4 regions of the Sphingomonas sp. HMP9 genome follow, and region 4 is predicted to be linked to each of the others. Evidence: predicted binding sites of a transcription regulator. Region 4 holds the regulator's gene; each other region holds the start of a gene.

What was found. The regulator LexA, encoded in region 4, represses DNA repair genes until DNA is damaged. The targets are predictions, from matches to a motif close to GTTCCNCNCTTGTTCT.
Region 1: a site for LexA is predicted at 4,799-4,814, ahead of HMP09_RS07335 (S24 family peptidase). Genes of this name have one in related genera too.
Region 2: a site for LexA is predicted at 3,664-3,679, ahead of radA (DNA repair protein RadA). Genes of this name have one in related genera too.
Region 3: a site for LexA is predicted at 1,779-1,794, ahead of HMP09_RS08860 (ribonucleoside-diphosphate reductase subunit alpha). Genes of this name have one in related genera too.

What each region holds. Positions count from the first base shown of each region.
Region 1 covers NZ_AP022673.1:1,640,269-1,647,476, reverse strand. Annotated here, with positions in the region: gene HMP09_RS07365 ((2Fe-2S)-binding protein) at 1-231, opposite strand, end outside; gene HMP09_RS07360 (sugar MFS transporter) at 338-1,633, shown strand; gene HMP09_RS07355 (CaiB/BaiF CoA transferase family protein) at 1,713-2,864, opposite strand; gene HMP09_RS07350 (acyl-CoA dehydrogenase) at 2,995-4,179, opposite strand; gene HMP09_RS07345 (hypothetical protein) at 4,247-4,567, opposite strand; gene HMP09_RS07340 (hypothetical protein) at 4,570-4,746, opposite strand; gene HMP09_RS07335 (S24 family peptidase) at 4,861-5,493, shown strand; gene HMP09_RS07330 (SDR family NAD(P)-dependent oxidoreductase) at 5,596-6,510, opposite strand; gene HMP09_RS07325 (hypothetical protein) at 6,608-6,937, opposite strand; gene phoB (phosphate regulon transcriptional regulator PhoB) at 7,054-7,208, opposite strand, start outside.
Region 2 covers NZ_AP022673.1:113,079-120,286, forward strand. Annotated here, with positions in the region: gene HMP09_RS00510 (replication-associated recombination protein A) at 1-1,220, opposite strand, end outside; gene HMP09_RS18580 (hypothetical protein) at 1,466-1,609, shown strand; gene HMP09_RS00515 (PadR family transcriptional regulator) at 1,588-2,049, shown strand; gene HMP09_RS00520 (DUF2218 domain-containing protein) at 2,046-2,348, shown strand; gene HMP09_RS00525 (glycosyltransferase family 4 protein) at 2,428-3,579, opposite strand; gene radA (DNA repair protein RadA) at 3,700-5,070, shown strand; gene HMP09_RS00535 (hypothetical protein) at 5,468-5,800, shown strand; gene HMP09_RS00540 (YkgJ family cysteine cluster protein) at 5,858-6,418, shown strand; gene HMP09_RS00545 (CvpA family protein) at 6,525-7,091, shown strand; gene HMP09_RS00550 (iron-sulfur cluster assembly scaffold protein) at 7,088-7,208, shown strand, end outside.
Region 3 covers NZ_AP022673.1:2,009,878-2,017,085, forward strand. Annotated here, with positions in the region: gene HMP09_RS08855 (ATP-binding protein) at 1-1,165, shown strand, start outside; gene HMP09_RS08860 (ribonucleoside-diphosphate reductase subunit alpha) at 1,906-3,792, shown strand; gene HMP09_RS08865 (DUF2171 domain-containing protein) at 3,893-4,153, opposite strand; gene HMP09_RS08870 (hypothetical protein) at 4,231-4,413, shown strand; gene HMP09_RS08875 (ribonucleotide-diphosphate reductase subunit beta) at 4,474-5,526, shown strand; gene HMP09_RS08880 (hypothetical protein) at 5,626-6,243, opposite strand; gene HMP09_RS18670 (YegP family protein) at 6,753-6,959, shown strand; gene HMP09_RS18395 (thermonuclease family protein) at 7,060-7,208, opposite strand, start outside.
Region 4 covers NZ_AP022673.1:1,132,465-1,139,672, forward strand. Annotated here, with positions in the region: gene trpC (indole-3-glycerol phosphate synthase TrpC) at 1-13, shown strand, start outside; gene moaC (cyclic pyranopterin monophosphate synthase MoaC) at 10-477, shown strand; gene HMP09_RS04880 (TonB family protein) at 590-1,324, opposite strand; gene HMP09_RS04885 (molybdopterin molybdotransferase MoeA) at 1,749-2,930, shown strand; gene lexA (transcriptional repressor LexA) at 2,999-3,670, shown strand; gene HMP09_RS04895 (ComEC/Rec2 family competence protein) at 3,661-5,775, opposite strand; gene gltX (glutamate--tRNA ligase) at 5,916-7,208, shown strand, end outside.

The DNA of each region.
Region 1 (7,208 bases), 510 kb from region 4:
CGACAGTCCCTCGATCGTCGTGACGTAGGTCCCCTCGATCGAGCCGATCGGCACGCGGCAACTGCGCGCAGCGCGCCCGTCGATATCGACCGTGCACGCGCCGCACTGCCCGGTGCCGCAGCCATATTTCGTCCCCGTCAGGTTCGACGCATCGCGCAGCGCCCACAGCAGCGGCGTGTCGGGATCGAGCTTATATTCGATCGGTTCGTCGTTGACGGTGAAGCGGCTCATGCCGGCCGTCCTAGCCCGCGGCGCGGGATCGCACCACGCGGCATTGCCACGCGTCGCCACCCCGGCTTATGTCGCGCGCAATAATACCGCGAGAGGGCGCTACACGATGCACGTCGATACCAAATCCACCGCAGCAGCCGGCGGCGATGCCAGCCACGGCTATGACGCGCCCGACCTGCGCGTGTTCGTGTTCGCGCTGTTCTTCATCTTCGGGGGCATCACCTCGCTGAACGACATCATCATTCCGAAGATGAAGGAGCTGTTCACGCTCGACCATGCGACCGCGATGCTGGTCCAGTCGGCGTTCTTCCTCGCCTATGCGCTGTTCTCGATCCCCGCCGCGGCGATCGTGCGGAAAGCCGGCTATATGCGCACCGCGTCGATCGGCCTGGTGACGATGACCGCGGGCTGCCTGTTGTTCATTCCCGCGGCCGGGCAGGCGAGCTTCGGCATGTTCCTGTTCGCGCTGTTCGTGCTCGGCGCCGGTATCACCGTGGTGCAGGTGGTCGCGAACCCGCTGATTTCCGCGCTCGGCCATCCCAAGTCCGCGTCGAGCCGGCTGACGTTCGCGCAGGCGTTCAATTCGCTCGGCACGACGATCTTCCCGTATGTCGGCTCTGCGCTGATCCTCGGCGGGCTCGCGACGGTCGACTCGTCCAAGCTCACCGGTGCCGCACTCGACGCGTATCGCAGCGAATCGTCGAGCACCGTGGTGCACACCTATATCGGCCTCGCGATCGCGCTGCTGATCGTCGCGGCGGTCGTATGGACCAGGCGGAACCGGCTCAACGAGGAGCAGGACCAGACCGGCAGCATCTTCCACGCCTTCACGTTGCTCAAGCGCCCGCGCTTCGCGCTGGGGGCGGCGTGCATCTTCCTGTACGTCGGTGCCGAAGTCGCGGTCGGCTCGCTGATCGTGAACTATCTGATGCAGCCGAGCGTCATGGGCCTGAGCGACGTCGCGGCGGGCAAGCATGTGCCGTTCTACTGGGGCGGCGCGCTGGTCGGCCGGTTCATCGGCGCGTATGTGCTGAACAAGGTTTCGCCGGGCAAGGTGCTCGCGGGCGTCGCGACGGGGACGCTGGCGCTGATCCTGATCTCGGCGAACACCGAGGGCGCGCTCTCGGGCTGGGCGCTGCTGGCGATCGGTCTGATGAACGCGGTGATGTTCCCGACGATCTTCTCGCTTGCGTCCGAAGGTCTCGGCAAGCGCGCGGCCGAAGGGTCGGGCGTCATCGCGACCGCGATCGTCGGTGGCGCGATCATCCCGTATCTGACGGGTATGCTCGCGGACAAGTCGGGCAGCCTGCACTTCGCGCTGCTGCTCCCGGCGATCTGCTACGCGCTGATCCTGGCTTATGGGGTGTATGCGCGGAAGCCGGTGGTTGAGGCCATCGCCTGAACCCATTCGTCATCCTGGGCTCGACCCAGGATCCAGAGCCACGACCGCTAGCGTATGTGGCTCTGGATCCTGACTTTCGTCAGGATGACGGGTGTTTTGGCAGCATCGGCGCCGCGCGCCCGGTCGCGAGATCGGCGTCGGAGAAGCGGATCGGCGTGCGGAGCCCGGGCACCATCGACCCGTCCGGGCGCGCCACGTCGATCGCCATTCCGCGCGCGATCACCTGCGGATCGTCGAACGCCTGCGCGACGGTGTTGATCGGCCCGGCTGGCACGCCGACCGCCCCCAGCTGCGCGAGCAACGCGAGCTTCGGCACCTGTGACGTCGCCGCCTCGATGCCAGCGAACAAGATGTCCTTGAAGGCGAGCCGTCCGGCATTGGTTGCGAACCGCGGGTCGTCGCGCATCTCCGGCAGCTCCAACGCGTCGCAGAAGCGGCGGAACTGGCCGTCGTTGCCGACCGCTAGGATGAACCATCCATCGCTCGTCGGGAAGACGGCGTAGGGGCACACGTTCATATGCCCATTGCCGACCCGCGTCGGCGAGACGCCGCTGGCGAACCAGTTCATCGCCTGGTTGGCCAGCACGCCGGTCATCGTGTCGAGCAGCGCCATGTCGATCTGTTGTCCGCGGCCGGTGCGTTCGCGCATAGCGAGTGCGGCCTGAATCGCGATTACCGAATACAGCCCGGTCATAATGTCGGCGAAGGCGACGCCGATCTTTTGCGGTGCGCCGTCGGGCTCGCCGGTCAGGTCCATGATCCCGCTCATGCCCTGGACGATGAAGTCGTAGCCCGCGCGGGGGGCATAGGGGCCGTCCTGGCCGAAGCCGGTGATCGAGCAATAGACGAGGCGCGGGTTGATCGCCGAAAGCGTAGCGTATTCGAGCCCGTATTTGGCGAGCCCGCCGACCTTGAAATTTTCGATGACGACATCGGCGTCGGCGATCAGGTCGCGGACGACGGCCTGGCCTTCGGGGGTGGTGAAGTCGGCGACGACCGAGCGCTTCCCGCGGTTGGCGGCGTGGAAATAGGCGGCGTCGCGTGACCCGTCGGGGTTGTCGATGAACGGGGGGCCCCAGCTGCGCGTGTCGTCGCCGGCGGGGCTCTCGATCTTGACGACGTCGGCGCCGAGATCGGCGAGGACCTGCCCCGCCCACGGCCCGGCGAGGATGCGCGCGAGTTCGACGATTTTCAGGCCGGCGAGGGGGGTGGGTTTGGTTTCTACGTTCACACTACCACCCCGGCGAAGGCCGGGGCCCAATTGGAAAGGTCGGCGTAACGATACGCAGCATCAGCCAACGCACGTATCCCAATTGGGCCCCGGCCTTCGCCGGGGTGGGAAGCAAGCACGTGACCTATCACTAGAACGCCGCGATACCCGTGATCGCGCGGCCGAGGATCAGCGCGTGGACGTCGTGCGCGCCCTCGTAAGTGTTGACCGTCTCGAGGTTCATCATGTGACGCATCACCTGATACTCGCCCGAGATGCCGTTGCCGCCGTGCATGTCGCGGCTCATCCGGGCGATATCGAGCGCCTTGCCGACATTGTTGCGCTTGACGATCGAGACCATCTCGGGCGCGAACCGGCCTTCGTCCATCAGGCGACCGACGCGCAACGACGCCTGCAGCCCGAGCGCGATCTCGGTTTCCATGTCGGCCAGCTTCTTTTGGTAGAGCTGGCGTCCGGCGAGCGGCGTGCCGAACTGGTTGCGATCGAGGCCGTACTGCCGCGCGGCATGGAAACAGAACTCGGCCGCGCCGAGCGCACCCCACGAAATCCCGTAGCGCGCACGGTTGAGGCAGCCGAACGGCCCCTTCAAGCCCTGCACGTCGGGCAGCAACGCGTCGTCGCCGACCTCGACCTCGTCCATCATGATCATGCCGGTGATCGACGCGCGGAGCGACAGCTTGCCCTCGATCTTGGGTGTCTCCAGCCCCTTCATGCCGCGTTCGAGGATGAAGCCGCGGATGCCGCCGCCATGCTCGTCGGACTTCGCCCAGATCACGAACACGTCGGCGATCGGCGAGTTCGAGATCCACGTCTTGGCGCCCGAGATAACATAGCCATTGGCCGTCTTCTTCGCGCGCGTCGTCATGCCGCCCGGATCGGAGCCCGCGTCGGGCTCGGTCAGCCCGAAACAGCCGATCCACTCGCCCGTCGCGAGCTTGGGCAGATATTTCTTCTTCTGCTCCTCGGAGCCGAACGCGTTGATCGGGTACATGACGAGGCTCGATTGCACCGACATCATCGAGCGATAGCCGGAGTCGATCCGCTCCACCTCGCGCGCGACCAGACCATAAGCGACATAGGACGCACCGACGCCGCCATATTCCTCAGGGATCGTCGGCCCGAGCAGGCCGAGTTCGCCCATCTCGCGGAAAATCGCGGGATCGGTATGCTCGTGCTGGAACGCGTCGATGATCCGCGGCGCGAGTTTGTCGTCTGCATACGCCTTCGCGGTGTCGCGGATCATCCGCTCGTCCTCGCTCAACTGATCGTCGAGCAGGAACGGATCCGCCCAGTCGAACTTGCCCATCCCGGCCATCGTCATCTCCTTCGTTGACCGCCGACTTCGTGTCTCGGCAAGCGAAAGTCCACCCCTGACGAACGGTTTACGCGTCGATCAGCGTCAGCACCGCGATCGTCACATGCTCCCGCTCGCCGATCGTCTCGACGCGATCGACCACGAGATCGGCGACGATGTGCCCGCGCATGGCAAACTCCGCATCGGGAAGGCTTTCGATCCAGCCTCGAAGACCGGGTACGGGAACCGCCGCAATCGTCAGCCGGTGCAGCGTGCCGACGAAGGTCGCGCTCGCCCAGGGCGTGCACGCGATCGATTCGACGTGCATCGTCAGCTCTGCCGCAATCGCATGGCCGCGAAGTGCACGGACCAGCATCGTTCCCGCATCGGGGCCGCGGAGCGCGTCCATCCTCACGACCCGTGCCGTTCGATGAAGGTCTCGATCCGCGCCACCATCGGCGCGCGCGGCTGGCGGCCGAGTCGGAGGTCGTGGACCAGTCGCGGATCGCCGACCGCCAACCGGCCGAACTTGGACGTCGGCATGCCGGTCAGCCGCAGATATCGATCGATCTTGATGAGAACGGACATGGTCGCTCCTTCCTGTCACTTGGCCCGAGTCCTTGCCCGAGTCTCGGCCTGTGTTCTCGATCTGTTCCTGGAAATCCTACTTGTCTAGGAAAATTCCTACGCTAGGGTTCGGTCGTGGCTAGAACCGTGTCCGATCCCGATCCAAGAACCGCGCTCGCGACGCTTGCGGCAGCGCGTGGCGACAGTCTCGCGGCGTTGTCGACGATGCTCGGGCGCAACGCGGCGTATCTCCAGCAATATGTCCGCCGCGGATCGCCGCGCATACTTGGCGAACGCGACCGGCGATTGCTGTCGCAATATCTGGGTGTGAGCGAGGCAATGCTGGGCGCGCCCACTGACGGACCGACAGGGTTCCGCATCCAAAGGCTCGCTGTCGCGGCATCGGCCGGCCCCGGCGCGCTGGTCGATGGCGAGATCGTGCTCGGCACCGACACGCTCGATCCCGGCCTCGCGCGGACGCTCGGATTGAAGGACGGGCAGGCGGCGATCATCCGCGTCCGTGGCAGTTCGATGGAGCCGGGACTATTCGACGGCGATCATATCGTAGTCGACACCGCGGACCGCACGCCGCGCGCGAAGGGCGGCGTGTACGTCATCCGGATCGACGATGCGGTGATGGTGAAGCGGGTGGCGCTCGTGCGGGGAGCGTTCGTTGCGACGAGCGACAACCCCGACGCGGCAGTCGTGCCGGACGGAGCAATCGCGGTCATTGGCAGGGTAGTCTGGCAGATGCGCGAACCGCGCTGAGGGGGGGCTCCCCCGTTCCGTTCTCCCGCGAAAGCGGACGCCCAAGTTTACAGGCGATCACGTCCGTGGTCCTGGGCCCCCGCTTTCGCGGGGAGCCGATGGTCAGCGTCCCTGCAACTTGCTCAGAATGGTCATCGACTGCTCCGAGCCAGACTGCGGAACGATCTCGCCGGCGCGGTCGATGATCGCCTCCCAGTTCGCCGCGACGCCTTCGACGGAAAGGTCTTCGCCGGTCAGCAGCATGCCTTGCGTCAGGGTCACGTACGCCGCCTGGAACACACCCGCGCCGGCACCGACGATCATGTTGGTGGGCGCGTCCTCCGATACGAGGAATACCGCCGCCGGCGCGACCTTGTCCGGCGAAAAGGCCTTGAACGCTTCCTCGGGGAAGATGTCCTGCGTCATCCGCGTACCCGCGGTCGGCGCGATCGTATTGACCTTGATGTTGTTCTTCGCGCCCTCGATCGCGAGCGTCTTGGTCAGGCCGGCAAGGCCGAGCTTGGCCGCGCCGTAATTCGCCTGGCCGAAATTGCCGTAAAGACCGGTCGACGACGCGGTCATCAGGATGCGGCCGTAATTCTGCGCGCGCATGGTGTCCCATACCGCCTTGGTGGCGTTGGCCGAGCCGTTGAGGTGGACGTCGACGACGAACTTGAAGTCGGCGGGTTCCATCTTGGCGAAGCTCTTGTCGCGCAGGACGCCGGCATTGTTGATCAGGATATGGACGCCGCCCCATTTCTCCGACGCCTTTGCAACCATCTCGACCATCTGGTCATAGTCGGTGACGCTGCCGCCGTTCGACATCGCGTCGCCGCCGGCCGCCTCGATTTCCTCGACGACTTTCAGGGCAGCGTCCGAATGGCCGGTGCCGTCACGCGAGCCGCCGAGATCGTTGACGACCACCTTTGCGCCACGCCGGGCGAGTTCGAGCGCATATTCGCGACCGAGACCGCCGCCTGCGCCGGTGACGATCGCCACCTTGTCGTCAAAGCGAATGGACCCAGAGTTTCCGGACATGGAAAAGGCGCTCCTCTCTTATAGTTGGAGCGCCTTTCCTAGAACGTAAAGCTGGCCGTGCAAGCGGCGGATGGTCCGCCGCCTGCATGGATGTCAGTTACTTGCCGCCGCGGTTGCGGCAGCCGTCCTTGACCGTCTTCGAGCACACCGGATACTCGGCCGGTGCCGGCGTCGGCGGGGTCACGGTCGGCTGACCGAACGTCACGCCACCGGCAGGCGCCGGAGCGGCCATGGGTGCTGCAGGGGCTGCTGCCGGATCGGCCGGGGCTGCCATTGCGGGATCGGCCGGTGCTGCGGCATCCGCCGGCGGCGCCTGCATCGCGGGATCGGCCGGCGCGGTCTGCGCGGCGGGGTCTGCCGGCGGCGTGGTCTGAGCGATCACGGGCGACGCGAGAAGAGCGGCGGCGGCGAGAAGTATGGACTTCATGGAAATCTCCTAAATGGGTGCACCATTTTGGTAGCGCGACGTCTGAACGCACTAAGTCGCGCTTGGGTCCTTCGTTTCGCATCCGATTCCATTCGCCCCACCGCGGGACAGAGTCCTTATCCCCCCGTATCGAGTGAATAGCCTGCCGAACGGACGGTGCGGATAATGTCCGGGCGCTCGCCGACATTGATCGCCTTGCGCAGGCGGCGGATGTGCACGTCGACGGTGCGGCTTTCGATGTCGCTGTCATGGCCCCACACCGCATCGAGCA
Region 2 (7,208 bases), 1.0 Mb from region 4:
CTCATTTCGTCGGGCCAGTAATCCGACCCTGAAAACGCGTCCTCGGCATCATGGTCGTATGCATAGCCCTTGCCGTAGCCGATATCGCGCATGAGCTTGGTCGGCGCGTTGCGGATCGACGCGGGCGGCATCAGCGAGCCGGTCTCGCGCGCCGATTTCCAGGCGGCCTTCTGTGCCTTGTATACCGCGTTCGATTTGGGCGCGGTGGCGAGATAGACGCAGGCCTGCGCGATCGCGAGCTCACCCTCGGGGCTGCCGAGAAAGTCGTAGGTGTCCTTGGCGGCGATGCACTGGACCAGCGCCTGCGGGTCGGCGAGGCCGATATCCTCGACTGCGGCGCGCGTGAGGCGACGGAGCAGGAAGAGCGGTTCCTCGCCCGCCGTCAGCATCCGTGCGAGGTAATAAAGTGCGGCTTGCGGATCGCTCCCGCGGATCGATTTGTGGAGCGCGGAGATGAGGTTGTAATGCCCCTCGCGATCCTTGTCGTACACCGCGACGCGGCGTTGCAGGAAATTCGACAGGCCTGCGGGATCGAGCGGTTCGGGCAGGTTGACCGAGAACAGCGTCTCCGCCTGGTTGAGCAGGAAGCGACCATCGCCGTCGGCGCTGGCGATCAGCGCATCCTTGGCGGGCGGGGTCAGGGGGAGGGGGCGGTCCATCTCCGCCTCCGCGCGGTCGAGCAGCTGTTCGAGCGCACCGCGACCGAGGCGTTCGAGGATCAGCACCTGCGCGCGGCTGAGCAAGGCGGCGTTGAGTTCGAACGACGGATTCTCGGTGGTCGCGCCGACCAGCGTTACCGTGCCGTCCTCGACATAGGGGAGGAAACCGTCCTGTTGCGCGCGGTTGAAACGGTGGATTTCGTCCACGAACAACAAGGTGCGCTTGCCGATCTTGGCGTGCTCGCGCGCCTCGGCGAACGACTTTTTGAGATCCGCCACGCCGGAGAACACCGCCGAGATCGCGACGAACCTGAGGTCGACCGCGTCGGCGAGCAATCGCGCGATGGTGGTCTTGCCGGTGCCGGGGGGACCCCACAGGATGATCGACGACAGACGACCCGCCGACACCATCCGCCCGATCGCGCCTTCGGGGCCGGTGATGTGGTCCTGCCCAACCACCTCGCTGAGCGTGCGCGGACGCAGGCGGTCGGCGAGCGGTGCGTTTTCGGGATGCGTTTCGGTGGGGGCGGCGGGTTCGAAGCCCGCGAAGAGGTCTGCCATGAGGCGAAGATAGGGGCGGGGGGCCGGTTTGCCCATCCGTGCGCAGTCCTCCTTCGCCGCAGAAGACTGGACGCCCTCGACTAGAACCAGAGACCGTAGCCCGCAAACTACCAAGATATATCTCAACGCATCTTGACGGATGTCAGCGAAGATATATCTTAGAGCCGTCTTGATACATAAAGGAAAACGAATGTTTGATATGAACGGCCGCGGATGCGGCTCACGGGGTGGGGCAGGTTGGCAGCATGAGTTTCATGCGATGCGCGATCAAATTCGGGAAGCAGTGCACGGCGCTCACCGTCATCATGGCCGTCATGGCGGCGGAGGCGGGGGCGGCGGAGGCAGTGGGGGCGGACGCAGTCGGCGGATGTTCGACGGCGGCGAGTTGAAGCTCGTCCTCTTGAAGCTGATCGCCGATGCACCGCGCCACGGCTACGACTTGATCCGCGAGATCGAGACGATGACCGGCGGCGCCTATGCGCCGAGCCCGGGCGTGGTCTACCCGACGCTCACGTTGCTCGACGAAATGAACCTGATCGGCGAGCAGCAGTCGGAAGGCGCCAAGAAGCGCTTCGCCGCGACCGACGAGGGCCGTGCCTATATCGAGGAGAACGCGGACGTCGTGGTGATGCTGATGGAGCGGCTGACCGGCCTTGCCGCCGAGAATGATCGCGTGGCCTGGAACCGGTCGCCGGTGCGTCGCGCCATGGGCAATCTGCGTGAGGCGATCCAGGGTCGCGTGCCGAAGGGCGAGACCAGCGACGACACGATCTTCGAGATCGTCGCGCTGATCGACGAGGTCGCGCAGAAGATCGAGCGCTTGAAGTGAGCGTCTCGGCAAACGTCTCGGTCGCACGCGTGCCGACGCATTCGGCCAGCAAGTATCTCCAGCAACTGGCCAAGCACTGGAGCCACAAGATGGAGGTGACGTTCTCGGAAGAAGAGGGACGCATCGCCTTCCCGAACGGCGCGGTGCTGGAGATGCGTGCGGACAGCGAGACGCTCGACGTCGCGCTGACGGTGCCGGAGGGCGAGGATGTCGAGCGGATGCGCACGGTGGTGTCGAGCCATCTCGACCGCTTCGCCTTCCGCGAGGCGCCGCTGACGTTCGATTGGGCGGCTGTCTGAGGGGGGACGCCGTCTTGCGGTCCGGGGCGCCGCGTTGGACTGGTCCTGTCCCATCCGGCGCGCCTTACCCCCTACAGCGCTACTCGCTGCGGCGCGCCATCACTGCCAGATAGGTGTCGAGCACGGTCTGGTTGATCACGTCCCAGCGATAGCCTGCGGCCTTGGCATGGCCGGCGCTGCCCATCGCGTGGCGCAGGCCAGGCTCGGCGACGATCCGGCCGATCGCGTCGGCATAGCCGGCGATGTCGGTGGGCGGCACCAGGAACCCGGTCCGGCCGTCGTCGATCAGGTCGATCGCGCCGGTCGCGCGCGCGGCGACGACGGGAACGCTCGCCGCCATCGCCTCCAACGTGACGTTGCCGAACGTCTCGGTGACGCTGGGGTTGAAGAACACGTCCATCGACGCGACCGCACGACCGAGCGCGTCGCCCGACTGGAAGCCGGTGAACACCGCTTCGGGGACACGCTCGGCGAACCAGTCTCGCGCCGGGCCTTCGCCGATCACGACGACACGGTGGCGGACGCCGCGGCGGCGCAGCTCGGTCAGTACGTCGGCAAAGACGTCGAGGCCCTTTTCCTTCACCAGCCGGCCCAGGAAGCCGACGACCATCTCGTCATCGGCGATGCCGAGCGACCGCCGCCAAGCCAGATCGCGCCGGGCCGGGTTGAACCGGTCGTGATCGATTCCGCGCGACCAGATGCCGATCGACGACGTCACGCCCCAGCCGCGCAGCAGCTCGGCCATGCTGGGTGAGGGAACGACGACCTCGTCGACCCGGTTGTAGAAGCGCGTAAGCCGCTTTTTCGCGAGCGGCTCCAGGAAGCCCATCTTGTAATAGCGGAAATAGGTCTCGAACCGGGTGTGGAACGAGGCGACCGTCGCAATGCCGCGGCTGCGGGCATAGGCGGCCGCGGCGTGGCCGAGAAATTCGGGCGCGGAGACATGGACGATGTTGGGCGCAAACGCATCGATGTCGCGGCGCACGCGCGGCGTGATGCCCAGCGCGACGCGATATTCGCCACGACCGCCGACCAGCGGGATCGCGGGCACGTCGACCAGATCGCCGATCGCCGGGAAGGCGGGCTTGGCGACGGTCGGCGAATAGACGCGGACCTGCACGCCGCGCGACAACAGGTGCCCGACAAGCAGGTTCAGCGACTGGTTCGCGCCGTCGCGGACATAGTTATAATTGCCGCTGAACAGGGCCACACGGAGATCGGTCGGCTGCATCCTCCGGGCGGATAGCGCCGCACGTGGACAAGCGCCAGACAATCCGGCCGCGCGCGCTTTGCCGGGCCGATCCGGGCGAACGATGTTCCCTTATCGTTCCTGCTGGGCTAAGCCGCCGCCATGGCGAAACCCCAGAAGCGTTACGTGTGTCAGGCTTGCGGATCGGTGTCGCATCGGTGGGCGGGGCAATGCAGCGATTGCAACGAGTGGAACACGCTGGTCGAGGAGGCGAACACCGCCGCCACGCCGTTCCATTCGAAGCATAATCTGCAGACCGGCGGCCGCGCGATCCAGCTCGTCGGGCTCGACGCCGAGATCAAGCTGCCCGACCGGATGGCGACGGGCATCGCCGAACTCGATCGGGCGCTGGGCGGCGGCTTCGTCGAGGGATCGGCGACGCTGATCGGTGGCGATCCCGGCATCGGCAAGTCGACGCTGCTGTTGCAGGCGGCCGCGAAGATGGCGCTGGCGGGCCAGTCGGTCGCCTATGTCTCGGGCGAGGAAGCGGCGGATCAGGTGCGGCTGCGTGCGCGACGGCTGGGGCTGGGCAATGCACCGGTGCAGCTCGCGGCGGCGACCTCGACGCGCGACATCCTGACGACGTTGCAGGCGCAGCCGCCGGCGATGCTGGTGATCGATTCGATCCAGACGATGCACTCCGACCTGATCGAGGGCGCGCCGGGTACGGTCAGCCAGGTGCGGGCATCGGCGCAGGAGCTTATCCGGTTCGCCAAGGAGCGCGGCACGGCCGTGGTGCTGGTCGGGCATGTGACGAAGGACGGCTCGATCGCGGGGCCTCGCGTGCTCGAGCATATGGTCGACACGGTGCTGTCGTTCGAGGGCGAGCGCAGCCACCAATACCGTATCCTGCGCGCGATCAAGAACCGCTTTGGCGGTACCGACGAGATCGGCGTGTTCTCGATGCAGACCGAAGGGTTGGCGGAGGTCGGCAACCCGTCATCGCTGTTCCTGACGCACCGCGATGACGCGATGACCGGCGCGACGGTGTTCCCGGCGCTGGAGGGGACGCGGCCGGTGCTGGTCGAGATCCAGGCGCTGACCGTTCGCCTGGCGTCGGGGGCGACCCCGAGGCGGGCGGTGGTCGGCTGGGATTCGGGGCGGCTCGCGATGATCCTGGCGGTACTGGAGGCGCGGTGTGGGCTGAGCTTTTCCAACGCCGAGGTCTATCTCAACATTGCCGGCGGCTACCGCGTGCAGGATCCGGCGGCCGACCTGGCGGTGGCGGCGGCGCTGATCTCTGCGATGTCGGAACGCCCGGTGCCGGTCGACGCGGTGGCGTTCGGCGAGGTCGCGTTGTCGGGCGAGATCCGCCCGGTCGCGCATGGCCCCTTGCGGTTGAAGGAATCGAGCAAGCTCGGTTTCGAACGCGCGCTGGTCCCGGCGTCTATGACGGGCGAGAAGAGCGGGATGAAGCTGTCGGGCTTCAAGACGCTGGCGTCGTTCGTCGACCATATGATGGGGCGAGGGTAGACGCGCAAAATCCTGTTTCCCCGCGAAGGCGGGGACCCAGACTGGCTCCTGCCTTCTTTAGAGAACAAGGTAGCGTTGGTGACTGTGTTGGCCGTGCGTCCCTGGCGATGGGGATGGCTTGCGTTCTGCTCAGCGTACCGCGCCATCGGCGACGTGTTCGGCACTGATACTAAAAAGGGGAAAACCCACCCCGGCGAAGGCCGGGGCCCAGTTGGAGAGGTCGCTGTGACTGCGCGCGGCGGTAGTCGGCAGCGTCTCCCAACTGGACCCCGGCCTCCGCCGGGGCGGGGCGGTGAAGGCTTTTGTCGAACCCCAGCTATCGAACCGAGCGCAACGGCATCGTGGAGGGCAAGTCCGGCCAAGCGCCGAACGCATGGCCTCGCGCGCCAGCCATGCTATGGCCCCCGGCATGGCGAACACTAAAAGCAATACCGGCACCGTCGAGGTCGATGGCACCCGATACGATTGGAACCTCGAGCGCGAGCCGCAGCACACGGATGCCGATGGTTGGAAGGGCATGACGATCTCGCTGTTGCAGGAAGACGCCAAACGGGAAGCCCTGCTCGAGTTCCCCGCGCCGAAACGCCTGTTGAAGGGGCTGCCGCGCAGGCGACTCCAGATCGACGATGCGACGATCTCCCGCGGCGTGCGGGCTGCCTTGCAGGCGGGATGGGAGCCGATGTCGCGCGGCAAGCCGATGGTCTTCACGGTGGATTCCGAGGGCAATTGAGCCTTGGATCGGCGTGATACCGCTCCATCGATCCCGGTAGAGGAACGGCCGGCGTCGATGCGGCCCCAGGCCGACGTGGAAACCATGCTGCTGGGGCCGGTCCTTGCCGATCGGGCCTGCGGCGACTGCGCTATATGTTGTACCGAGCTGACGGTGGACACGCCCGAGTTCGCCAAGCCTGCTGGAACGCCGTGCATCCATCTCTGCGAACGCGGGTGCGGTATCCACGCGGTTCGCCCGCGCATCTGCCGGACGTGGTTCTGCGCCTGGCGGCGGGTCGCGAGCCTGCCCGACGAGGCCCGGCCCGACCGGTCCGGGCTTCTCGTCTCGCTCAATTTCGTGAACGAACCGCAGAATTGCTTCGAAGGCGTCTCGATCCATGTCCGCGTGCTCGCGGGCAGCGACGCGATCGCGAACGGCATGGCGGCGACCGTGTTGGACAGCGTGTGCGACCAGCTGGTCCCGGTCTGGTTCAGTGACGGATCGAAGAAAATGCTGATGCATCCCGACAATGACGTTGCCGGCTTCGTGCTATCGGGAGATCCCGCGCCCGGCCATCTGCATGAGGAAGTCGCCGCGTGGCGCGAACGCTACGGTGTGTTCGGGCCGAACCGCTAGGGTGGTACTTCCGCTGGCCAAGGAACGCCAGGGGATTGCCAGCTCTGCGCGCGCAAGTCGCAGCGCGCACTAGCGGTTCGGCCCCCGCATCCCTATTCCAGACGGCATGAACCTTTCCGCCCTAGACATCGTCGTCCTGCTTGCCGTCGCCGGGTCCGCGGTGCTCGGGCTGCTCCGCGGGTTCGTCACCGAAGTGCTGTCGATGTTCGCCTGGGTCGCGATGGTCGCGATGCTGAAGCTGTTCCACATTCCGCTTGCCGCCGCGCTGTCGCCGATGATCGGGACCGTGGGGGGAGCCGCGGTGCTTGCGTTCGCGATCATCACCGGCGTCACCTATATCGGCGGCCGCCTCGTCGCCAACGCGATCGGTGCGCGGACGCGGACGTCGATTCTCGGCCCCGTCGACCGTGCGCTCGGCTTCGGGTTCGGTGCGCTCAAAGGCCTTATCCTCGCGAGCCTCGTCTTCCTGCTCGCCACGCTCGTCATCGACACGATGAGCGGCGGACCGTCGCGGCGCCCGGAATGGATGACCAAGTCGCGCACCTATCCCCTGCTCAACGCGACCAGCGCCGGGATCGCCGATTTCGTCGACCGCCGCCGCCGTGGGCAGCCCGTCTTCGGCGCCCGAACGCCACCCTCCCGATCCGATTCAGCAAGCGAGCCGAAGCCATGAGCGCGCCCCTCTACAACGCCGAGATCCTGCGCCTTGCCGCGACGATCCCGCATCACGAACGCCTTCCTCAACCGATGGCGACCGCCGAGAAGCGCTCGCCGATCTGCGGCAGCCGCG
Region 3 (7,208 bases), 880 kb from region 4:
GATCGAGGCGCAGGAGGCGCTCCGCCAGGCGCAGAAGATGGAGGCGGTCGGGCAGCTCACCGGCGGCATCGCGCATGACTTCAACAACCTGTTGCAAGGCATCATCGGCAGCCTGGAGATCGTCCAGCGTCGCGTCGCGCAAGGCCGCGTCAGCGAACTCGATCGCTTCATCACCGGTGCGACCACCGCCGCCAACCGTGCCGCCTCGCTGACGCACCGCCTGCTGGCATTCTCGCGTCGCCAGCCGCTCGATCCGCGCCCGGTCAAGGTCAACCCGCTGGTCGCCTCGCTCGAAGACCTGCTGCGTCGCACGACCGGCGAACGGATCGAACTCGAGATGGTGCTCGCCGCTGGGCTCTGGACGACGTTATGCGATCCCAACCAGCTCGAAAATTCGCTGCTCAACCTCGTCATCAACGCGCGCGACGCGATGCCGCATGGGGGCAAGCTGACGATCGAGACCTGCAACGCGCATCTCGACGATCATTTCGCCGCCAGCCAGCGTGACGTCCGGCCCGGCCATTACGTCTGCATCTGCGTGTCCGACACCGGTACCGGCATGTCCGCCGACACGATCGCAAAGGCGTTCGAGCCGTTCTTCACCACCAAGCCGATCGGCCAGGGTACCGGGCTCGGCCTGTCGATGATCTACGGGTTCGCGCGCCAGTCGGAGGGCTATGCGCGGATCTACAGCGAGGTCGGCCAGGGCACGACGATCAAGCTCTACCTCCCCCGCCATTACGCCGAGGCGGAGCAGGATGTGGCGCTGCCCGGCCTGACCCAGGACCATGGTACCAACGCAGGCGAGACCGTGCTGGTGGTCGAGGATGACGGGGTCGTCCGGTCGCTGATCGTCGATGTGCTGGCAGAGCTCGGCTATCAGGCGGTCGAGGCGCATGACGGGCCCGCCGGGCTCGAGCGGTTGCGCACGATGGAGCGCATCGACCTCCTCGTCACCGATATCGGCCTGCCCGGCCTCAACGGCCGTCAGGTCGCCGACGCGGGCCGGGCGCTGCGTCCCGGACTCCGCGTACTGTTCATGACCGGCTATGCCGAGAATGCGGCGTCGGCGTCGGGCTTCCTCGAGCCGGGCATGTCGATGATCACCAAGCCGTTTGCGATGGAAGCGCTGGCGACGCAGATCCGGACGATCATCGAAGGGTGAGGCACACGCCGATCGCCACCCCCTACGATCACGATCACCATCGCCTACGATCACCACTACCCCAACATCACCACCATCCCAGATTGCCACCACGCCAACATCGCCACCATCCCAAGATTGCCACCACCCCGGCCTCCGCCGGGAAGGTGCTCACGTTTGGAAGAGCGAGAACCCTCCCAGCCCGTTCCCCCGCGAAGGCGGGGGCCCAGGAATCAAGCGGGACGACGCGCATGGCGCCTGATCCCCCGCCTCCGCGGAGGGACTAGAAACGGCATGAAGCCGCTATCTGCAGCCGAGCCCCCGCACCGCCCCCTCCCCCAAACCAAAGCAACATTTGCCATCTTCCCCGCGTAAATAATTTTTCGTTCCCGCTTCGTCCCCTTGCACATCGCGAACCCCGCGGAAGTCCACGCGTCGCGAATCTCACCGCCGCCCAACCCCGCGACGAACGCGACGAACCGAGCCCCGGACACCCCTCTCACCCCCTTGCGTCTCTTCGCGGTTTGGCACAATCTCTTGGGGTTGCGTTCGGGGGCGGACCCAATCGCTGGTAGAACAACCCTCGCATAGCCATATGCGATTTGACCGTAAGCGCGCCTTCCACCGCCGCGATGGTCACTTTTTGTTCTCCCGTTCGGGGCCGTCCGATGGTAGCATGGCGACAGGCGACCGATTCGAACGAATACAGAACACTAGGAGCAGTTTCGATGGATTTCAGAAACAGCAGCCGGGATAGCGACATGACCACTGACACGATCGAACAGACCACCGAAACCCCCGCCGTCGAGACGCCCAAGGCCCCTCGCCAGGCGCAGGACAGCCACTCCGTGCGCGCGCAGATCTACCCGGTCGAGGTCGATCACAGCCGCGATGCGCTTCTCACCGAATTCGGCAAGGACACGCTGAAGGACCGCTACCTGCTCCCCGGCGAGAGCTATCAGGATCTGTTCGTCCGTGTCGCGTCGGCCTATGCCGACGACGCCGGCCACGCACAGCGCCTCTACGACGCGATCTCGAAGCTCTGGTTCATGCCCGCCACCCCCGTTCTCTCGAATGGCGGCACCGGCCGCGGCCTGCCGATCTCCTGCTACCTCAACTCGGTCCCCGACAGCCTTGGCGGCATCGTCGACACCTGGAACGAGAATGTCTGGCTCGCCTCGCGCGGCGGCGGCATCGGCACCTATTGGGGTAACGTCCGCGGCATCGGCGAGCCGGTCGGCCTCAACGGCAAGACCAGCGGCATCATCCCGTTCGTCCGCGTCATGGACTCGCTCACCCTTGCCATCAGCCAGGGCTCGCTGCGCCGCGGTTCGGCCGCGGTGTATCTCGACGTCTCGCACCCCGAGATCGAGGAATTCCTCGAAATCCGCAAACCCTCGGGCGATTTCAACCGCAAGGCGCTGAACCTGCACCACGGCGTGCTGATCACCGACGACTTCATGGAGGCGGTTCGCAACGGCGCCGAATGGCATCTGCGCAGCCCCAAGGATCAGACGATCCGCCAGACCGTCGACGCGCGCTCGCTGTTCCAGAAGCTCGTCGAGACCCGCCTCCAGACCGGCGAGCCCTATATCGTCTTTGCCGATCACGTGAACAAGGCGATGCCCAAGCATCACCGCGAGCTCGGCCTCAAGGTCTCGACCTCGAACCTGTGCTCGGAGATCACGCTGCCGACCGGCAAGGATCACCTCGGCAACGAGCGGACCGCGGTCTGCTGCCTGTCGTCGATGAACCTCGAAACCTGGGACCAGTGGAAGGACGAGAAGGGCCTGATCGAGGACGTCATGCGCTTCCTCGACAACGTGCTGCAGGATTATATCGACCGCCACGAACCCGGCATGGAACGCGCCGCCTATTCGGCGGGCCGCGAGCGTTCGGTCGGCCTCGGCGTGATGGGCTTCCACTCGTTCCTCCAGGCGCGTGGGCTCGCGTTCGAGGGCGCGATGGCGAAGTCGTGGAATCTGCGCATGTTCAAGCACATCAGCAGCCAGGCCAACGAAGCCTCGATGCAGCTCGCGATCGAGCGCGGCCCCTGCCCCGATGCGGCCGATGTCGGCGCGATGGAGCGGTTCAGCTGCAAGATGGCGATCGCCCCCACCGCGTCGATCAGCATCATCTGCGGCGGCACGTCGGCGTGCATCGAGCCGATCCCGGCGAACATCTACACGCACAAGACGCTCTCGGGCAGCTTCTCGATCAAGAACCCGTATCTCGAAAAAATGCTCGCCGAGAAGTCGAAGAACTCCGACGCGGTCTGGAACTCGATCCTCGAACAGGGCGGTTCGGTCCAGCATCTCGACTTCCTCTCGGTCGAGGAAAAGGATTGCTACAAGACGTCGTTCGAGATCGACCAGCGCTGGCTGCTCGAGCTCGCCGCCGATCGCACGCCCTATATCGACCAGGCGCAGTCGCTGAACCTGTTCATCCCGGCGGACGTGGAAAAGTGGGACCTGCTGATGCTCCACTTCCGCGCCTGGGAGCTCGGCATCAAGTCGCTCTATTACCTCCGCTCGAAGTCGGTGCAGCGCGCCGGGTTCGCCGGTGGGGTCGAGGCCGACAACACGATCGACCTGCGTCAGATCGACGTCGAGTCGAAGGATTACGATGAGTGCCTTGCCTGTCAGTAAGGCCTTTCGTTGCGGCCTGACGCAACGAACCCCGGCCCGCATGGTGCGGACCGGGGTTCGGGCGGGCTCGGCGGTACGCGGTAAGCGTACCGCCAGCGTGTCAGGCCTCTTCTTCGAACGTCACCGCCACGTCGGCGTTGGCCGAAAGGCGGACCTTGCCGTCCTCGATATCCGCAACCAGCCCGAGCGAGATGAAGTGATGATGCCCTTCATGGCTGCCCGTGCCCTCGTTGACCTGGGCGCCCGAGTCCTTCTTGGTCAGCTTGATGCGGTTGCCTTCGACCTTGTCGACGGTGCCGACATGGACGCCGTCCGCACCGATGACTTCGGCATGTTCCTGGATCTGGGTTGCATCGACCATGGTCGTTCTCCTGTGATGAATACGGGTGCTGAACGCGCGCCGCGCGAGTTGGTCGCATGACGTATGGTTCAGCTATCATGTTCGCGGTCGCGGCCGTGCTCGGAATCGTCGGCACGGCCCTTCTTTTGCGGCTGCGCTCGCCGACGATCACCGAACCGCAGACTTATGCGTTCAGGATGATCGGCATCATGCTCGCCTCGGGCGCGATCGTCCTCGCCATGTCCGCCGCCGCGATGTGGCAATGGAGCACGCAGATATGACGCACCGATAACTCCACCAGTTTCCCGAATTTACGACAGATTTCCCGAAAGGCTTACCCCATGTCCCTCCTTCACGCCTCCAAGCAGTACAAGCCGTTCGAATACCCCTGGGCGTTCGAGTTCTGGAAGCGCCAGCAGCAGCTCCACTGGCTCCCCGAGGAAGTGCCCTTGGGCGAGGATTGCCGCGACTGGGCGCAGAAATTGAGCGACCACGAGCGCAACCTGCTCACGCAGATCTTCCGCTTCTTCACGCAGGCCGATGTCGAGGTGCAGGATTGCTACCACGAGAAATACGGCCGCGTGTTCAAGCCGACCGAGATCAAGATGATGCTGACCTCGTTCAGCAACATGGAGACGGTCCACATCGCCGCCTACAGCCATCTGCTCGACACCATCGGCATGCCCGAGAGCGAATATGGCGCCTTCCTCGAATATGCCGAGATGAAGGAAAAGCATGATTACATGCAGCAGTTCACCGTCGACAATGACGAGGACATCGCGCGCACGCTCGCGATGTTCGGCGGCTTCACCGAAGGCGTCCAGCTGTTCGCATCGTTTGCGATGCTGATGAACTTCCCGCGCTTCAACAAGATGAAGGGCATGGGCCAGATCGTCACGTGGTCGATCCGCGACGAGAGCCTGCACTGCGAGGGCATCATCAAGATGTTCCACACCTTCTGTCAGGAGCGCCAGTGCCTGACCAAGGCGGTCAAGGACGACATCGCCGACGTCTGCCAGACGACGATCCGCCTCGAGGACAATTTCATCGATCTCGCCTTCGAGATGGGCCCGGTCAACGGCATGACCCCCAAGGAGATCAAGAAGTACATCCGCTTCATCGCCGACTGGCGCATGACCCAGCTCGGCCTCAAGCCGATCTACATGATCGACGAGCACCCGCTGCCCTGGCTCGCGCCGATGCTCAACGGCGTCGAGCACGCCAACTTCTTCGAACAGCGCGCCACCGAATATTCGAAGGCCGCCACCAAGGGCCAGTGGAACGACGTCTGGGACTCGTTCGACAAGCGCCAGACCGCGAAGAAGGGTCCGATTGCGAATGTGGATCTGAGCGAGGTTCGCGACATGTTCAGCGATTCGGTCGCGGCGGAGTAATCGGATCGAACGAGTTTCAGTAAACGCCGAATCCCGCTACCGACGGCGGACTGCGCTGTGAACACGAACAATCATCGTGGGCTTTGCCCATGATGGTTGTTAGTTTTCTGTCCAAACCTCTTTCATTAATTCGATGTAACGAATTAGGTTTCCAACGGCGCGCTCGGTTAACTCGCCATAAAAACGTAATTCGGCATAACAATCTTTCGCGAGCGCTACCCTAACGGTCTCGGCAACTCGTTCCGCTGGAAATTCGGAATAATTCTCAGAACTTAGTAAGGCGCTGGGCGCTGTACTGACATTTTCCTGAACAGGCTCCGTTGCATTTTCTCGCTCGGGAATAACTTCTACGTGTTCAGCAAGCACATATTGCTCAGTCTCACGCAAAGAGCGCATTGTCTCATCAGCGCCACCCTTAGAAAATCCCATATCTCTTATTAGAAAAGCGCGGATAGGTTCGTCCGCACCTGGAATTCGTCCGTTGAACCGATCTCGTAAAGCGCGGAAGATCTCTGGACGAACGGACGCCTCTTTTATCGCCCTACTACGTTCGAAGCTAGACGAGGGCTCAAATATTGAGAGTGCCAAATCAGTGATTTTTGTCTTCTCACCGATTCCCTCGACCAAACCAAATTGCCGGACCGAACCAAGCGCAGTAGCGCTACTTCCAGATTTTCCAGCAAAACCCATCAGTTCATATGCCATCGCGGAGTTCACGGCGCTTCGATGGACTGCGTCATAGATGCTTCGGGCGTAAGTCAGTGATTGTGGTAGCGAGTACTTTGGCGCTCGCGGGCTACGGGCGCGTTCGAATACGTTCTCGTTAGCCATACCGCGTACTCCCAAAACCAACCTGAGAACACTATGCCGTACAAGCCGTTCAATCAACGAATAAAGTCGGAACAGCTCCGCGAGTTTTTATTATGGAATTTCAATAGGATACGGAGCTGATACAAAGGTTACGCCGGAATGATCTTTTTGAACCCAATTAAACGAGCAAAGGTTTCCGAGAAAAACTTCGTTTGTTCTCGATTCCGATTGACGGAGAAATTAACCAGAGTAGAAGTAAATGTGCGAAAGGCGAAGTTGCCTCCACAGCAACTCCGCCTTCCTGAGTGATCGAGCTTGCAGCACCGACATCCCGGGTCGAGGACGTATGCCCTGACCACTGCATATTGGTCATACGCTCCAAAGCGCATTCAATCAATGCTGCTGGAGTGTGCATCATGAGCAGACCTTTTCCATCATACTGGATTTATCGCGACAACCGCAACGAATGGCGCTGGACCTATGAGGCCAGTAATGGCCGGACCATCGCTGTAAGTAGCGAGGGTTATGTGCACAAAGCGGATTGTCAGCGTGGAATCGACCTACTGAAGGCTTCTAATGGATCACCCGTTTGGACTCCAACGAAAGATCTTAACATCGCCTAAGTCGATGCCTCACCTTGTCCGGTGGGCAAGGTGAGGTTCCACTCTCTCGCGAGCGTTGCGCTGAAATTTATAATATAATTACTTCGTACGAATAGTGGATTTAAAATACTGTACACCATGGCGAGCGCTTGCCACCGCCATAGTGGCGCGCGAGTCCGTGGCGGACGAGCACCTCCCCCAGTGACTCCCCGCCCCTCCTGACGATCCGCAGCTTGCGCCCGTAGCGGTCGACGTCGCGCTTGATCGGGA
Region 4 (7,208 bases):
GCTGGTAGGATGACGGGCCTCACGCACATCGACGAAGCCGGTGCGGCGAGGATGGTCGACGTCGGCGGCAAGGCGGTCACCGCCCGCGAGGCGGTCGCCTCCGGCCGCATCACCATGTCCGCCGAAGCCGCCGCCGCGATCGGCGCCGGCACCGCGAAGAAGGGCGACGTCCTGGCGGTCGCGCGCGTTGCCGGCATCATGGCCGCCAAGCGTACCAGCGACCTGATCCCGCTCTGCCACCCGCTACCGCTAACCAAGGTCGAGATCGACCTCGTGGTCGACACAACCGGCGTCACCGCCACCGCGACCGCCTCGACTGAAGGCAAGACCGGCGTCGAGATGGAAGCCCTGACGGCTGCAACCGTAACCCTCCTGACGATCTACGACATGGCCAAAGCGATCGACAAGACGATGGTCCTCTCCGACATCCGCGTCCGCGCCAAATCCGGCGGCAAATCCGGCAACTGGACCGCATAACGACAAAACCCTCTCCCCAACGGGGAGAGGGAAAGACGCCGAAGGCGGCGAAGGGTGAGGGCACGCGAGGCAATACCCAAGGGGTAGGAGCCGCACCCCGACCGCAAGGGTTCTAGTCTTCGATCGTCCAGTAGTGATCCTGCACGATCGTCGACTCCACCGGCCGCCCCGCTGCATCCAGCGATGGATCATAGCGAAGCCGCTGCTCGATCAACCGGCAGGTCAGGCTGTCCAGCACCCCGCTCCCGCTCGACCGCGTCACCCGGCAATCCGACACACGCCCGCTCACCTGGACGACATAGCGGACTGAAACCACGCCACGAATACCCGTTCTCGGCGCGTCGCTCGGGTAATCAGAATCCTTCAACCGCCCCTTGCGCCACCGCGGCGGCGTTTCCTCGCCACCCCCACCGTCCCCATCACCATAGCCGCCGCTCCCGGTGCCGTTGCCGATCCCGCCACTCCCAGTCCCCGGCCCGCGCACATCCGAAGCGCCAGCGGTCGCCTGCGCGCCCAACCCGGCCTTCTCCGCAACCACGACCGGCGGCGGCACCATCACCGGCACCACCGGCGGCGGCGCCACGACCTCGGTCGCCTTCGACTTCAGATTGGGCGGCGACGCGGCGCCCTGAGGCTTGCGACTGGGCGACGGGCGTGGCCTGACCTTCTCGACCGGCGGCGGAGGCGGTGGCGGCGCCACGCCGAACACCTTCAGCGCGTCGGTAACGGCAGCCGGCATCGGCACGACCAGCCCATTGAGCAGTGCATAGCCAAGCACCCCCGGCAGCAGGACGGCCCCAACCGCCGCGCCGATCCTGTCTCTCGTCCGTGGCTGGGTAACCGTCATCCTATTGATCTGGTGTCTCATTGCGCGCCAGAAAAGCCCCTTGCCGCATGAACGGAAGCTGGCCGGCGGCGCCACAAACCCCACCCCGGCGAAGGCCGGGGCCCAGTTGGCACGGCTCAGCTAATAACGAGCGACGTCCGCCCAACCGTGTTTCCCCGCGAAGGCGGGAACCCAGCCTGGGCTGCCGCCTTCGCGGGAGCACAAGGCGGCTGTAGCCAACGTCCGATACACCGGATCGCCGCTCCCCCCCGGCGCCACAACACCTGTCCTACACGCCAAACCGATGGCACAGCACGGAACATACCGCGGCACCCCGCGCTTCCCCTCACGAGACGACCCCAAAGCGCGAACCGCCAAACCGCTCCCAGCGTCTATACTTTCTATACTTCACTTTTCAGAACCGCCTAAAAACAGAGCCTTAAGCATGACCCTAGTCCCCGTCGCCGAAGCCCAGACCCGCCTCTTCGCCATGGCCCCTCGCGTGGGCAGCGAGACTGTGTCGCTGCGCGAAGCCGCCGGCCGGTGGGCCGCCGAGGACATTCTCGCTCGCCGCACGCAGCCGGCGGCCGACCTCTCGGCGATGGACGGCTACGCGATCCGGTTCGCCGACCTTCCCGGCCCCTGGACCGTCATCGGCGAAAGCGCCGCCGGCCGTCCCTTCACCGGCAAGGTCGCTCCCGGCGAAGCCACCCGCATCTTCACCGGCGCGGCAATGCCCGAAGGTGCCGACACCGTGATGGTCCAGGAAGAGGCCGAACGTGATGGCGCGACCCTGATCCTGGCCGGCGAAGGCCCGCCGACGTTCGGCCGCAACACCCGCCGCAAAGGGCTCGACTTCTCGACCGGCACTAGGCTGATCGCCGCCGGCGACCGCCTAAGCCCCGCCCGCATCGCCGTCGTCGCGACCGGCGGGCACGGCAGCCTGACCGTCAACCGCCGCGTCCGCGTCGCCGTCGCCGCCACGGGCGACGAACTCGTCCCCCCCGGCACGACCACCGACGGCGTCGCACTTCCCGAATCGAACGGCGTCATGCTCGCCGCGATGCTCGCCGACATGCCCGTCGACGTTATCGATCTCGGCATCCTCCCCGACAATCTAGAGATCCTGCGCGAGGCCTTCGCGAGCGTTCAAGCCGACCTGCTCGTTACCACCGGCGGCGCCTCGGTCGGCGATCACGACCTTGTCCGCCCGGCGATCGAAGCCGCCGGCGGCCGAATCGATTTCTGGCGGATCGCCCTGCGCCCCGGCAAGCCGATGATGGCGGGGCGGATCGGCGAGATGATGGTGCTCGGCCTGCCCGGCAACCCGGTCTCCGCGTTCGTCACCGCCGCGCTGTTCGTGAAGCCCGTCGTCGCGCACATGGCCGGCGCGCGCGATCCGCTCCCTCAGTCGACCCACGCGCTGCTCGGCGAAGACCTGCCCGCCAACAATGCGCGCACCGACTATCTCCGCGCCGAGCTCCGCGACGGCAAGGCCTATGCCTCGACCATCCAGGACAGCTCGATGCTGCTCACGCTCGCGCGCTCGACCTGCCTGATCGTCCGCGCCGGCAACGCCCCGGCGGCCAGCGCAGGCGAATCGGCGGAAATCCTCGTGATTGCGTGATACGGGCGCTTGACGGCGTTAATTATGTTCCATAGAAGTTCCCAGTCTGTTCCGGACGGAGAACCGCCATGCTCACGCGCAAGCAGCACGAACTCGTCTGCTTCATCAACGATCGCCTCAACGAAACCGGCGTCTCGCCGTCGTTCGAGGAGATGAAGGACGCGCTCGACCTGAAATCGAAGTCGGGCGTCCACCGTCTGATCAGCGCGCTCGAGGAGCGCAACTTCATTCGCCGCCTGCCCAACCGCGCACGCGCGCTCGAAGTGTTGCGCATGCCGGAGCGTGCCGAGAAGAAGGTGCCGTCAAAGGCGTCGAACGTAAAGCCCGCGCCGGTCGCCGCACCGCAGCCCGCGAACGACGTCGTCGAAATCCCTCTTCACGGGCGCATCGCCGCCGGCGTCCCGATCGAGGCGTTCGAGGGCAGCACGATGCTGGCCGTTCCCGCGGCCCTGCTCGGCACCGGCGAACATTACGCGCTCGAAGTCTCCGGTGATTCGATGGTCGAGGCCGGCATCCTCGACGGCGACTATGCGCTGATCCGCCGCACCGAGACCGCCCGCGACGGCGAGATCGTCGTCGCCTTGATCGAAGAGAGCGAAGCCACGCTCAAATACTTCCGCCGCGAAGGCGCCATGGTCCGCCTCGACCCTGCCAACCGTGCCTATGATCCTCAGCGCTACGCCCCCGCGCAGGTCCGCGTGCAGGGCAAGCTCTCTGGAATCCTCCGCCGCTACGACTGAAGTGCTGGGACATGGCGCGGCCTGAACGCATGCACGGTGCGTTCGAGCAATGGCGGATGTCGCCAAGGGTGACGGTCGCCGGCATTCAGGATCGTCACGACCGTCCCCGTCCCCAAGTTCAACGCAACGCCGCCCGTCCGCCGAAGCACGCGGCGATCCAGTTTCAACCACCGTGGCACGCAGCGTTTCGGCAGACCACGTTCGCTGACGACGATATCGGCGCTGCGACACGCGGCGATGAACGCGGCGATCGGCACCATGTAAGCGCTTCGCGTCGCCAGGATCCGCCACGTCCGTCCCCGCGCCACGATATCGGTGACGCACAGATCGCGGCTGCACCGCGCATCGGGTTGGTCCGCGAGCAGCAGCGGTTCCCCATCCACCCCGCCATTCTCGGCCAGCATGTCGCGCGTATAATCCCCCGCCCGGTCGCGCAGCATCGCCAGCCCCGCCGCCGTCCGAACCGCGACATGGCGCCCGTCGCCCGTCACGAGAACGTCCGGTGGCGGCGTCATGAGCGCCCAGATCGCACCAGCAGCCAACGGCATCAGCCCGAGCCGTCGCCACCGCGTCCGCCACAGCGCGATCCAGATGCCGCCGACGATCATCAGCGCAAACGCCGCCGTCGGCATCGCGGGCAAGGACCGCACCGAGCCCGGCGCGCTGGCAACTCCATGCGCCAGCCACAGCAGCGCATCGAGCGATCGCTGCACCAGCCACCAGATCGGCGCACCAACGCCGGCTGCATCGAGCAGCAACGCCAGCGCCTCCAGCGGCATCACGACGAACGTCGTCAGAGGAATCGCAATGATGTTGGCGAACGCGCCATACAATCCAGCCTTGTGGAAATGATACACCGCGATCGGCATCAGCGCGACTTCGACCAGCAGCCCCGTCAGCAGCAGCGACGCGACACCGCGCGCGACCTTGCGCCAGCGTCCTTCGTCGTGAGGACCGAAGAACGCCCGGATTGCGGGATGTTCGTGCAGCGCCATGATCGCGGTGATCGCGGCAAACGAGAGCTGGAAGCTCGGCCCCGCCGCCGATTCGGGCAGGACCAGCATGACGCACGCCGCCCCCGCCGCGACGAGCCGCAAGGTCATCGCCTCGCGACCTATAGCCAATGCCGCCAGCACGAGCAGCGCGGCCACGCACGACCGAATCGTCGGAACCTGGCTGCCGGTCAGCAGCGTATAACCGATCGCCGCCGCCGCACCCGCTACGGCCGCGATCAATGGCAGGCGCGCATGCAGCGCCAGCCACGGACTGAGCGCCAGCAGACGCAACACGATCAACATCGTCGCCGCGACCGCTGCTGTGATGTGCAGGCCGCTGACCGACAGCAGATGCGCGAGCCCCGCGCGACGCATGGCCTCCGAATCCTCTTCGCTGATCGCCCCGACATCGCCGGTCGCGAGCGCCGCGGCGATACCGCCCGCACTGCCGTCCAGTCGCGATACGATATGGTGCGACAGCGCGACGCGGATACCCGCCCCCGATCCGTTCGGCGTCGTCACGACCACCGGTGCGAAGCCGCGCCCCGTTGCGCCGATCCCGCCAAACCACGCGACGCGCGCGAAGTCGTAGGCGCCCGGGACTGCGGGGAGCGGCGGCGGCATCAAACGAGCCCGAAGATGGACCACCGCACCGATGCCGAGCAGCGTCGGCGCATCCGCCTCGGCCAGATTGACACGGACGCGGTACGGCAACGCGACGTGCTGCCCGTCCGTCTCTACACCTTTACCGACCGGCAACACCGTCAACCGGACGAGCTTGCGCGCCACCAGCGGTTCGACCGCCTCGACCTTGGCGGAAAAACGCGCGATCGTCGGACCGGCCAGCACCGGCCGCGCCACCGATTCAGACCGTACCCAGATCAACCCGAGACCAAGCGCGCCCGTCAGCAACCCGGTCGCCAGCGCGCGTGCCGCACGTCCGCCCTGCCCCATGGCCAAGCACGCCAACCCGCTCGCCACCAACAGCAAGATCGCCACGCACCAGGCGGCAGAGTCCGGCAGGGCGAACCACAGCGCGATTCCCGCGCCCAGCATCACCGGCAGCCACAACACCAGTTGGTCGCGCTCCGCCTCGAGCCAGCGCTCCATGGCCAGCCCAACGACAGCCCCCCATCGCGGCACGCCCATTTGTCGCCGCCAAGGACGCATGCTAGGGGCGGCGACGGCTGTCATGGCCATCGGTTTTCTATCGTTTCTCCATCGTTTCTTCAGTCTGGGAGCACCCGCGGTTGGGCGCAATATCTGAAACGGGCACCGCCAATTCGGCTGCACCCGTGGTTACCCGTTTCGCTCCGTCGCCGACGGGGTTCCTGCATCTTGGCGGCGCGCGCACAGCGCTGTTCAACTGGCTGTTCGCAAAGGCGAAGGGGGGTAAATTCCTGCTGCGGATCGAGGATACCGACCGGGTCCGCTCGACCCAGCCGGCGATCGACGCGATTCTCGACGGGATGCGCTGGCTCGGGCTCGAGTGGGACGGCGACGCGGTCATGCAGTTCGCCGGCGCCGATCGCCACGCGCAGGTCGCGCACGAGATGATCGCCAACGGCCATGCCTATCGCTGCTATATGACCAACGAGGAAATCGCCGCGATGCGCGCTGAGGCGCAGGCGGCCAAGAAGCCGCTGCGCATCCGCAGCCCATGGCGCGACCGCCCGGCAAGCGAGGCCCCCGATCTTCCCCACGTCGTCCGCCTGCGCGCACCGCAGGAAGGCGCCGTCACGATCGAGGACCGAGTCCAAGGCGCCGTTACCGTCCGCAACGAAGAGATCGATGATCTCGTCCTGCTCCGCTCGGACGGCACGCCGACCTATATGCTCGCGGTCGTCGTCGACGATCACGACATGGGCGTCACCCACGTCATCCGCGGCGACGATCACCTCAACAACGCGTTCCGCCAGCTGCCGATCTACCGCGCGATGGGCTGGCCCGAACCAATCTACGCGCACATTCCGCTGATCCACGGCCCCGACGGCGCCAAGCTGTCGAAGCGTCACGGCGCGGTCGGCATCGAGGCGTATCGCGACGAGATGGGCATCCTCCCCGAGGCGTTTGACAATTACCTGCTCCGGCTCGGCTGGGGCCATGGCGATGACGAGATCATCAGCCGCGCGCAGGCGGTCGAATGGTTCGACCTGTCGGGCGTCGGCAAGTCGCCGTCGCGCTTCGACCTGAAGAAGCTCGAGAACCTCAACGGCCACTACATCCGCGAAGCCGACGACGCGCGTCTGGCGCAGTTCGCTGCCGACCGGATCGGTCACGACCTCCCGACCGGCGGACTCGATCTTCTGACTCGCGCAATGCCCGTTCTGAAGCCGCGTGCCGCAAACCTGAACGAGCTGGCCGAAGGATCGAATTTCCTGTTCAGCCAGCGTCCTTTGGCGATGGATGACGCCGCAGCGAGCCTTTTGCAGGGTGAAGCGAGCGCTATTTTGGTCAATGCCCATGCCGAACTTGACGCGCTCGACAAGTGGGATACGGAGGCGCTCGAAGGCGCGGTACGGCGCGTGGCCGAAGCGCGGGGC